DNA from 2 places in the Hydrogenophaga sp. H7 genome. Region 2 is predicted to be linked to the other one. Evidence: predicted binding sites of a transcription regulator. Region 2 holds the regulator's gene; the other holds the start of a gene.

Region 1 (4,416 bases), on a different contig from region 2:
GGCGAGGCCTTCTACGCGGCCGGCGCCGCCGGAGCCGGGCTGAGCCCGGTGCACCGCTTCTACAACACGCAGACCGGTGTCCACTTCTACACCATCAGCGAGGCCGAGCGGGCCAATGTCGAGGCCAACCTCCCGCAGTTCACTTACGAGGGCATCGCCTACTACGCCAGCCAGACGCCAGCGGCCGGGTTCACGCCGCTCTACCGCTTCCTCGTGGTGCGCCAGGGCGTGCACTTCTACACCGCCAGCGAGGAAGAAAGCCTGCGCCTGCAGGCCACCATGACCGCGACGCACCGGTACGAAGGCGTGGGTTACCACGTGATGGTCTCGGCCTGCGCCAGCCCGCCTTGCGGCCCGACCGGCCCCAACCGGCCGCGGGTCTTCATTTCCCTGCACGGCAACAACCAGCTGGCCGACAACGCCGCGCTGGACGCACAGTGGACCTACGTGCGCCAGAACGCGCATGGCATCTGGGGCAACAACGCCAAGATCACGGACGAACAGAGCGCGAACCTCATCCGCAAGATGACCACGCGGAACCTGATCACCGAATACCCGGTGCCCCCGGGCACGTCTGCGTGGCTGCCGCTTCTCGCGTTCAACAACCTCCAGGTGCTCTACCCGGACATGGACCAGAGCCTCAACCCGGAGGCCATCGCCTTCTACACCAGCGACACCAGCCGCTGGAATGGTCGCACCGTGGCCCAGGCCGAAGCGATCTACACCGACCCCACCGCGCCGGCGAGCCGCCGCTACGGAGCCGTCTACACCGGCTGGCAGCCGCAGAACTTCGACCCCACCAACCCCCAGGTACATCTACGCGAATGCCAACGCGGTGCTGGCTTTCCGCAGCAGCAAAGGCACCTTCATCGAGTGTCCGCTGGGTGCCTGCACCAGCGGGAAGCTCGGCGAGGCGTTCCGCCGGGCGATCCGTGAGACCCACGTGCGCGGCCGGCCCTTCATCTGGTTTGCGAGCAATGCGTTCAGCACCAGCCCGGACTGGCTGGCCGCCTTTCAGGCGACCTACAACGCGATTGCGGCCGAAGGCCTGTGGCGGCCAGAGGACGCGATTGCCATCGTGAACTACGACGGCGTGTATCCCAAGCTGCCGGAAACCCTGGGCGGCGGTGTTGCCGCCGACACGTCGATGGGGCTGGCCTACTGGGCGCTCCAGCAGCGCGCCGCCGCCACCCCCTGACCGCGCCGCGCCCGGGGGGCGGCCGAAGCCCTTGTCAGGCCGGCGTCATGCCGTGCCGGCGCTTGAGGTCGGCGGTCTGCGGGCTGGCCAGGAAGTCAAGGAAGCCTTGCACGGCCCCGGCCTGGGTGCTCACGGTGGCGCGGGCCGCCGAGAAGGTGGTGACGATCTGCACGGCCTCGGGCAGACCGCCGATCACGTCGATGCCCGGAACCCCCGTCATTTCGCTGAGCTGCTGGAAGCCCAGCGCAACCTCGCCTTTGGCGATCAGCGACGCCACCGAGGTGCCTGGCGGCGGCGTGACGATGCGCGGTGCGATCTGCTGCGCAATGCCCCAGCGCTCGAACAGCTTCGCCAGTTGCACACCGCTGGGACCGGTGGAGTAGCCGAGCGTGGGCGCGGCCAGCACCGCGGCCTTGAGCGCGGCTTCGGTGGCGATGTCCGGGTGCGGGGTGCCGGCCGGCACGGCCACGGCCACGGCCGAGCGGACCATGTCGGTGCGGCTGTCGGCCGCCACGTGGCCGCTGACGGCCAGCTTCTCGATCGCGTCCGAGGCCAGGGCCACGATGTCGAAGGCCTCGCCGGCCACGACGCGTTTGGCCGCGTCGACGCCGCCGACCGAAGTGACGGCGACCATGGTGTCCGGCTGTTGCGCCGAATACGCGGCCACCAGGTCGGCCAGCAGGGCCTTGGTGGCCATGGAAGAGATCAGGGTCAGGGAAGTGGTCGGCATGGCGGCAAAGGGCTCGTGGGCGGAGCCCGCCAGCGTATCAAAGCCACTCTCGTCTGACCCGTGTCCGCGCGTTCTTTCTGTTATCAGGCCACGGCATGGACCGGCGCGGCCGCCGCTGCGACCGGGGGCGCTGAGGGCACCAGCTGCGCGCGCACCGACACCACCCCGCCGACCATGATCAGCGCTGGCGGGCGCACCTGGTGGCGCAGCGCCAGCGCGGGCAGCTCGGCCAGCGTGCCGGTGATGCAGCGTTCGTCGGGCAGGGTGGCCTTCTCGACCAGTGCGGCTGGCGTCTGCGGCGACAGGCCGTGGGCGATCAGCTGGCGGCAGATCTCGGGCAGGTTGTTCACACCCATGTAGAGCACCACGGTCTGGCGCGGGCGCGCGAGCATGGCCCAGTCCATGTCCAGGCCCTGGCCGTCGCGCAGGTGGCCGGTGGCCAGCACGAGGGAACAGGCGTGGTCGCGGTGGGTCAGCGGAATGCCGACCGAGGCCGCGGCACCCTGAGCGGCCGTGAGGCCGGGGACCACGGTGAACGGAATGCCCTCGGCGGCCAGGGCCTGGGCCTCTTCGCCGCCGCGGCCGAAGATGTAGCCGTCGCCGCCCTTGAGCCGCAACAGTGAGCGGCCGCTGCGCGCCAGTTGCACCATGAGTTCGATGATCGAGGCCTGGGGCAGGGTGTGGCGCGAGCTTTCCTTGCCGACATAGATGCGCTCGGCGTCGGGGCTCAGGTGTTCCAGCACCGCCGGGCTGACCAGGTGGTCGTACAGCACCAGCCGCGCCGCCTGCAGGGCCTTCACCGCCTTCACCGTCAGCAGATCCGGGTCGCCCGGGCCCGCGCCCACCAGCGTCACCGTGCCCGGAGGCGCTGCGCAGCCATCGGCATCGGCGGTCCGCGCGGGGGTGATCAGGTTGACCAGGTTCATGACTCGCTCCGTCGTGGGATGGCGGCCCGGCTGCATCGCCGGGACGTCCGTTGTTGTGAGGCCCATTGTTCGGACGCGACGGAGGACCGTCCTTGAACCAGTTCAAGGACAACGCCTGTGACCGGGCAGAGCATGTGCCTGCTCGCATCGGCCATGGACAGCAGCCGGGCGAGCGGGCACAGCGCCCCACCAGGGACGGCCACTTCAAACGCTGCTCCACGACGGAGAGAGAACATCATGAGATCCCGCACCACGATTCGCCTGACGATGCTGGCGATGGCGGCACTGATCGGCACCGGCGCGTTCGCGCAGGCGGCTGCAGACAAGAAGCTCAGCCCGGCGGAAGCCAACTACCAGGCCGGCGGATCGCCGCTGGTCAACGAGCCGATGTACCAGGCGACCAATCCCAAGGCGCCGCCGATGACGCAGGCCGAGTTCGACACCGCACGCAAGATTTACTTCGAGCGCTGCGCCGGCTGCCACGGCGTGCTGCGCAAGGGCGCCACCGGCAAACCGCTGACACCCGACATCACCATCGGCAAGGGCACGGACTACCTCAAGGTGTTCATCGCCTACGGCTCCCCGGCCGGCATGCCCAACTGGCAGACCAGCGGCGAGATGAGCGAGAAGGAAGTGGACCTGATGGCGCGCTACATCCAGCACGACGCGCCCACGCCGCCCGAATACAGCCTGGCCGACATGAAGGCCACCTGGAAGGTGATCGTCCCGCCCGAGAAGCGGCCGACGAAGAAGATGAACAACTACAACATCACCAACATCTTCAGCACCACGCTGCGGGACACGGGTGAGGTGGCGCTGATCGATGGCGACACCAAGCAGATCATCAACATCGTCAAGACCGGCTACGCGGTGCACATCTCGCGCCTGTCGGCCTCGGGTCGCTACCTGTTCGTGATCGGCCGCGACGCCAAGATCAACATGATCGACCTGTGGATGGAGAAGCCCGACAACGTGGCCGAGATCCGCACCGGCCTGGAAGCGCGCTCGGTCGAAACCAGCAAGTTCAAGGGCTTTGAAGACAAGTACGCGATCGCCGGTTCGTACTGGCCGCCCCAGTTCGTGATCATGAACGGCGACACGCTGGAGCCGCTGAAGATCGTGGCCACCCGAGGCAACACGGTCGACACGCAGGAGTACCACCCCGAGCCGCGCGTGGCCTCCATCGTGGGCAGCCACTACAAGCCCGAGTTCGTGGTGAACGTGAAGGAAACCGGGCAGACCCTGCTGGTGGACTACTCCAACATCGATGCGCTCAAGGTCACCACCATCGGCACCGCGCGCTTCCTGCACGACGGCGGCCTGGACTCGACCAAGCGCTACTTCATGGTGGCGGCCAACAACAGCAACAAGATCGCGGCGGTGGATCTGAAGGAAGGCAAGCTGACCAAGCTGATCGACGTGGGCAAGATCCCGCACCCGGGCCGTGGCGCCAACTTCGTGCACCCGACCTACGGGCCCGTGTGGTCCACCGGCCACCTGGGCGACGAGACCATCTCGCTGATCGGCACCGACCCGGTCAAGCACCCCAAGAATGCCTGGAA
Region 2 (4,416 bases):
CATGGCAGCGGTGGGTGCGCCCAACCTGACCGACGGCGTCTGGCTGCATGGCTGGGGCGAAGAGGCGATCATTCGTGCCGTCAACAATGGTTTCAACAACCACATGCCGCCGCAGGCCGCGCTGCTGAACGAAGCTCAGATCAACGTGCTGGCTTCCTATGTCTGGGGTTTGTCCAACAAGCCTGCCGCCAAGCAGTGATGGCCTGAAGCAAGTTACTTCTCTCCCGCCGGGTCATCCGTGAGTTCTCCAGCGCCAGACGCCACAAGTACCGTTAAGCCTCCCGTGATTCCCATCGTTCCCGAGACGCCGAAAGGTGTCCTGGAGGACGATGAGGTGATGGTTTCCCTCTACGCCTCGCGAAAGAAGATCCATCCCCGTTCGGTGTCAGGGTTGTTCTCAAAGTGGCGCTGGGCGCTGGTCTGGTTCACCCAGATCATCTTTTACGGATTGCCCTGGCTGGAGTGGAACGCCCGCCAAGCGGTGCTCTTCGATCTCGAAGCGCGCCGCTTCTATATTTTTGGTCTGGTCCTTTACCCGCAGGACTTCATCTACCTGACAGGACTGCTGGTCATCTCCGCGCTGGCGCTGTTCCTGTTCACTGCGGTCGCCGGTCGCCTCTGGTGCGGCTATGCCTGCCCCCAGACCGTCTACACCGAGATCTTTCTGTGGATCGAGAAGAAGGTGGAGGGGGACCGGTCGGCGCGGATCCGGCTGGACGAATCGAGCCTGGACGCCCGCAAGTTCGGCAAGCGTTCGCTCAAACACGCCCTGTGGGTCCTGTTCGCCCTCTGGACCGGCTTCACGTTCGTTGGCTACTTCACACCCATCCGGGAACTGGCGAGTCTGAGCCTGGCCGCTTCACTGGGGCCCTGGCAGACCTTCTGGATCTTCTTCTACGGCTTCGCGACCTACGGCAACGCGGGCTTCATGCGCGAGCAGGTCTGCAAGTACATGTGTCCCTACGCCCGCTTCCAGAGCGCCATGTTCGACAAGGACACGATGATCGTGACCTACGACAAGGCGCGTGGGGAGCCGCGCGGAGCACGTTCGAAGAAAGCCGACCCCAAGGCCCTGGGCCTTGGGGCTTGCGTCGACTGCACGCTTTGCGTGCAGGTCTGTCCAACGGGCATCGATATCCGCAATGGACTGCAGTACGAATGCATTGGCTGTGGTGCCTGCATTGATGTCTGTGATGAGGTGATGGACAAGGTGGGCTATCCGCGGGGACTGGTCAAGTACTCGACGCAGAACGGCATGGCCAAGGGCTGGACCCGTGAGCAGATGGTCCGTCACGCTTTCCGTCCCAGGGTGCTCGTCTACTCCAGCGTTCTGGCGGTCATCACCCTGGCTGTGTTTGTCAGCCTCTTCCTGCGCACGCCGCTGAAAGTTGATGTGATTCGCGACCGTGGCGCGCTGGCGCGCATGGTGGAGCAGGGGCGCATCGAAAACGTGTTCCGCCTGCAGATCATGAATGCGACCGAGTCGCCGCAGCGCTACCAGATCAGCGTCGACGGTCTTGAGGGCGTGATGATCGCGTCGGAAACCGAGGTGGAAGTGCTTTCCACGGAAGTGCGTTCCGCCGCCGTGCGGGTGCAGCTCCCGCCCAACGCCGCGCCCGCCGGGTCGCACCCGATACGGTTCACCGTCCGGTCCACCGCCGCTGATGCGTCCGAGGTGGTGGAGAAGGCGGTCTTCATCGTTCCGCGCTAAACTGAAATTACACGCCTTATGGAACAAGTCATGTCAGCAATACCTCGTCCAGTCGACCGCGCGCCAAGCACGCCCTGGTGGAAAGTCCCGCACATGTGGATGGTGGTGGGAGGTCCTTTGCTGGTGATCGTTGCCGGCTTGGTCACCGTGGTCATCGCGGTGAAGAATCCGGACCCTGTGCTCAACAAGTCCGACTACGAAAGGGATCTTGCGGCGGCTCAGCGGCTGGAAGGGCAGGCCAAGGTCGATGCGATGGCCAAGTTGCAGCCGGCCCATCAGGCCCGCAATCACGCCGCCTCTCCCGTCGTCCCGGCGGCACCCTCCAAGTAGGACGCCACACCGCCGGATGTGACAACACAGGAGTGAAGGAGACGCATCATGAATGCTCAGCGGTGGATGTGGATAGCCTGGCCTGCCTTTCTGGTGGCTGCTGTGCTTGAGATGGTTGTTTTCGCCATGGTCGACCCTGGTGATCTCCATTGGTTCGGCAGCCCCCTGGAGTTGTCTCGCCAAGCCATCTACACCCTGGCGTTCTTTGTGTTCTGGGGTGTCACCATGGCATCGAGCGCGCTGACCACCCTGCTGTCCATGTCTCCGTTCGAAGTCAACCGCTGCCCGGTTCCCGAAGCGGAGCGCCCCCGGGACTGCGCCCGCAACGGCGGGTGCGGCTGACCCTCGGCTTGCACACAAAGAGAAACCCCGCTCAGGCCTCAGACCCGAGCGGGGTTTCTTTCGTTCAAACGCCCAGACTCAGCGGCAGCTCTGAGGGTTCACGATCTGCTTGAGCGCATCGGTGTTCTTGATGTGCACGTACCGTTGTTTGACTTCGATGGTGCCTTCCTCAACGAACTTCGAGAAAGTCCGGCTCACGGTCTCGAGCTTCATGCCCAGGTAACTTCCAATTTCCTCCCGGGTCATCCGCAGGATGAGCTCTGACTGCGAGAAACCTCGTGCATGCAGACGCTGGACGAGATTGAGAAGGAACGCTGCGAGACGTTCCTCGGCACGCATGCTGCCCAGCAGCAGCATCACGCTGTGATCGCGGACGATTTCCCGGCTCATGATCTTGTGGACATGGTGTTGCAGCGTGGTGAATTCCCGCGAGAGTTCCTCGACCTGGTCAAACGGCATCACACAGACCTCGGCGTCCTCAAGCGCAATCGCGTCGCAGGAATGGCGGTCGCTGACGATGCCGTCCATGCCGATGATTTCTCCGGTCATCTGGAAGCCGGTGACCTGGTCTCGCCCATCGGCCGTGGTCACGCAGGTTTTGAAGAAGCCCGAGCGCACTGCGTAGAGCGAAGTGAACTTGTCGCCGGTGTTGAACAGCGCGGTTCCCCGCTTGATCCTCCTGCGCGTGGAGATCACGGTGTCCAGCTTGCCCATTTCCTCGGGATTGAGGCCCATTGGCAAACACAACTCCCGAAGGTTGCAGCTGGAACAGGCGACTTTGATGCTGTGAATGTCCATAAATCTTCCAGATTTCGCCCGAAGCTTAACGCATGGCCACAAGTGCCAGCAAGGCGGGCGCTCTCATCCTCGTTGCGAGCACGGGGGAAAACCCGGGGCTTGGATGGCCCTTGATCTTGATCAAGGGTGCGATTTCCGCCTTGGTGCACATTCGCGCTGAGAACTGGAGAATTGTTTGTGAGTCACGCCATTTCAGACGAATTGCTCAAGCGATTCGACATCCCGGGGCCCCGCTACACCTCGTACCCCACCGCGGACCGCTTTGTAGAAGCGTTCACGGAGAGCGACTACATCCAGGCGCTGGAACAGCGTCGGGCAGGCTCGCTCGCGTTGCCGCTGTCGTTGTACGTACATATTCCTTTCTGCGAGTCTGTCTGCTACTACTGCGCCTGCAACAAGGTCATCACCAAACACCACGAAAGGGCTGCGGAATACCTGCGGTATCTGTCGCGTGAGGTGGAGCTGCAGGTACAGCATTTCGGCAAAGGGCATGCCGTGTCCCAGCTGCATCTGGGAGGAGGGACGCCGACCTTCCTGTCCGACGCCGAGCTGGAAGATCTGCTGACGATGATCCGGCGCAACTTCACGCTCGTGCCCGGAGGCGAGTACTCCATTGAGGTCGACCCCCGCACCGTGACGGACCAGCGTTTGCAGACCCTGGCCAGGCTGGGGTTCAACCGCCTGAGTTTCGGTGTCCAGGATTTCGATCCCGCTGTTCAGAAAGCGGTGCACCGGGTGCAGCCGGCCGAACAGGTGTTCGCACTGGTCGAGACAGCCCGCAAGATCGGGTTTGAGTCGGTCAACGTGGACCTCATTTATGGGCTGCCGCTGCAGACCCCTGAGTCGTTTGCCCGTACGCTTGCCCAAGTCAACCAGTTGCGCCCCGACCGCATCGCGCTGTATGCCTACGCGCATCTTCCGGCGCGTTTCAAGCCGCAACGGCGAATCGTCGCTGCCGAACTGCCCAGCGCGGGAGACAAGCTGTCGATGCTGTCGGCTTCGCTGGATGCCATGAGTGATGCGGGGTATGTCTATGTCGGCATGGATCACTTTGCGCTGCCCACGGATGCGCTGGCGGTGGCCAAGCGTCAAGGGCGCCTGCACCGGAATTTCCAGGGCTACAGCACGCAGCCGGATTGCGACCTGATCGCTTTGGGTGTCTCGGCCATCGGCCGCATCGGCGCGACCTACAGCCAAAACGCCAAGACGATCGAGGAGTACTACGACGCGCTGGA

What was found. The regulator FNR, encoded in region 2, switches genes on or off when oxygen is low (the NO sensors DNR and NnrR bind a similar motif). The targets are predictions, from matches to a motif close to TTGATNNNNATCAA.
Region 1: the regulator FNR is predicted to act here: its motif matches at 2,947-2,960, upstream of cobA (uroporphyrinogen-III C-methyltransferase).

Annotation. Positions count from the first base shown of each region.
Region 1 covers NZ_MCIC01000018.1:161,649-166,064, reverse strand. The annotation lists gene BC358_RS18455 (hypothetical protein) at 1-936, shown strand, start outside; gene BC358_RS18450 (hypothetical protein) at 944-1,198, shown strand; gene BC358_RS18445 (substrate-binding domain-containing protein) at 1,233-1,928, opposite strand; gene cobA (uroporphyrinogen-III C-methyltransferase) at 2,012-2,854, opposite strand; gene BC358_RS18435 (nitrite reductase) at 3,092-4,416, shown strand, end outside.
Region 2 covers NZ_MCIC01000014.1:114,585-119,000, forward strand. The annotation lists gene ccoP (cytochrome-c oxidase, cbb3-type subunit III) at 1-199, shown strand, start outside; gene ccoG (cytochrome c oxidase accessory protein CcoG) at 239-1,711, shown strand; gene BC358_RS09615 (FixH family protein) at 1,805-2,041, shown strand; gene BC358_RS09620 (hypothetical protein) at 2,090-2,383, shown strand; gene fnr (fumarate/nitrate reduction transcriptional regulator Fnr) at 2,462-3,181, opposite strand; gene hemN (oxygen-independent coproporphyrinogen III oxidase) at 3,359-4,416, shown strand, end outside.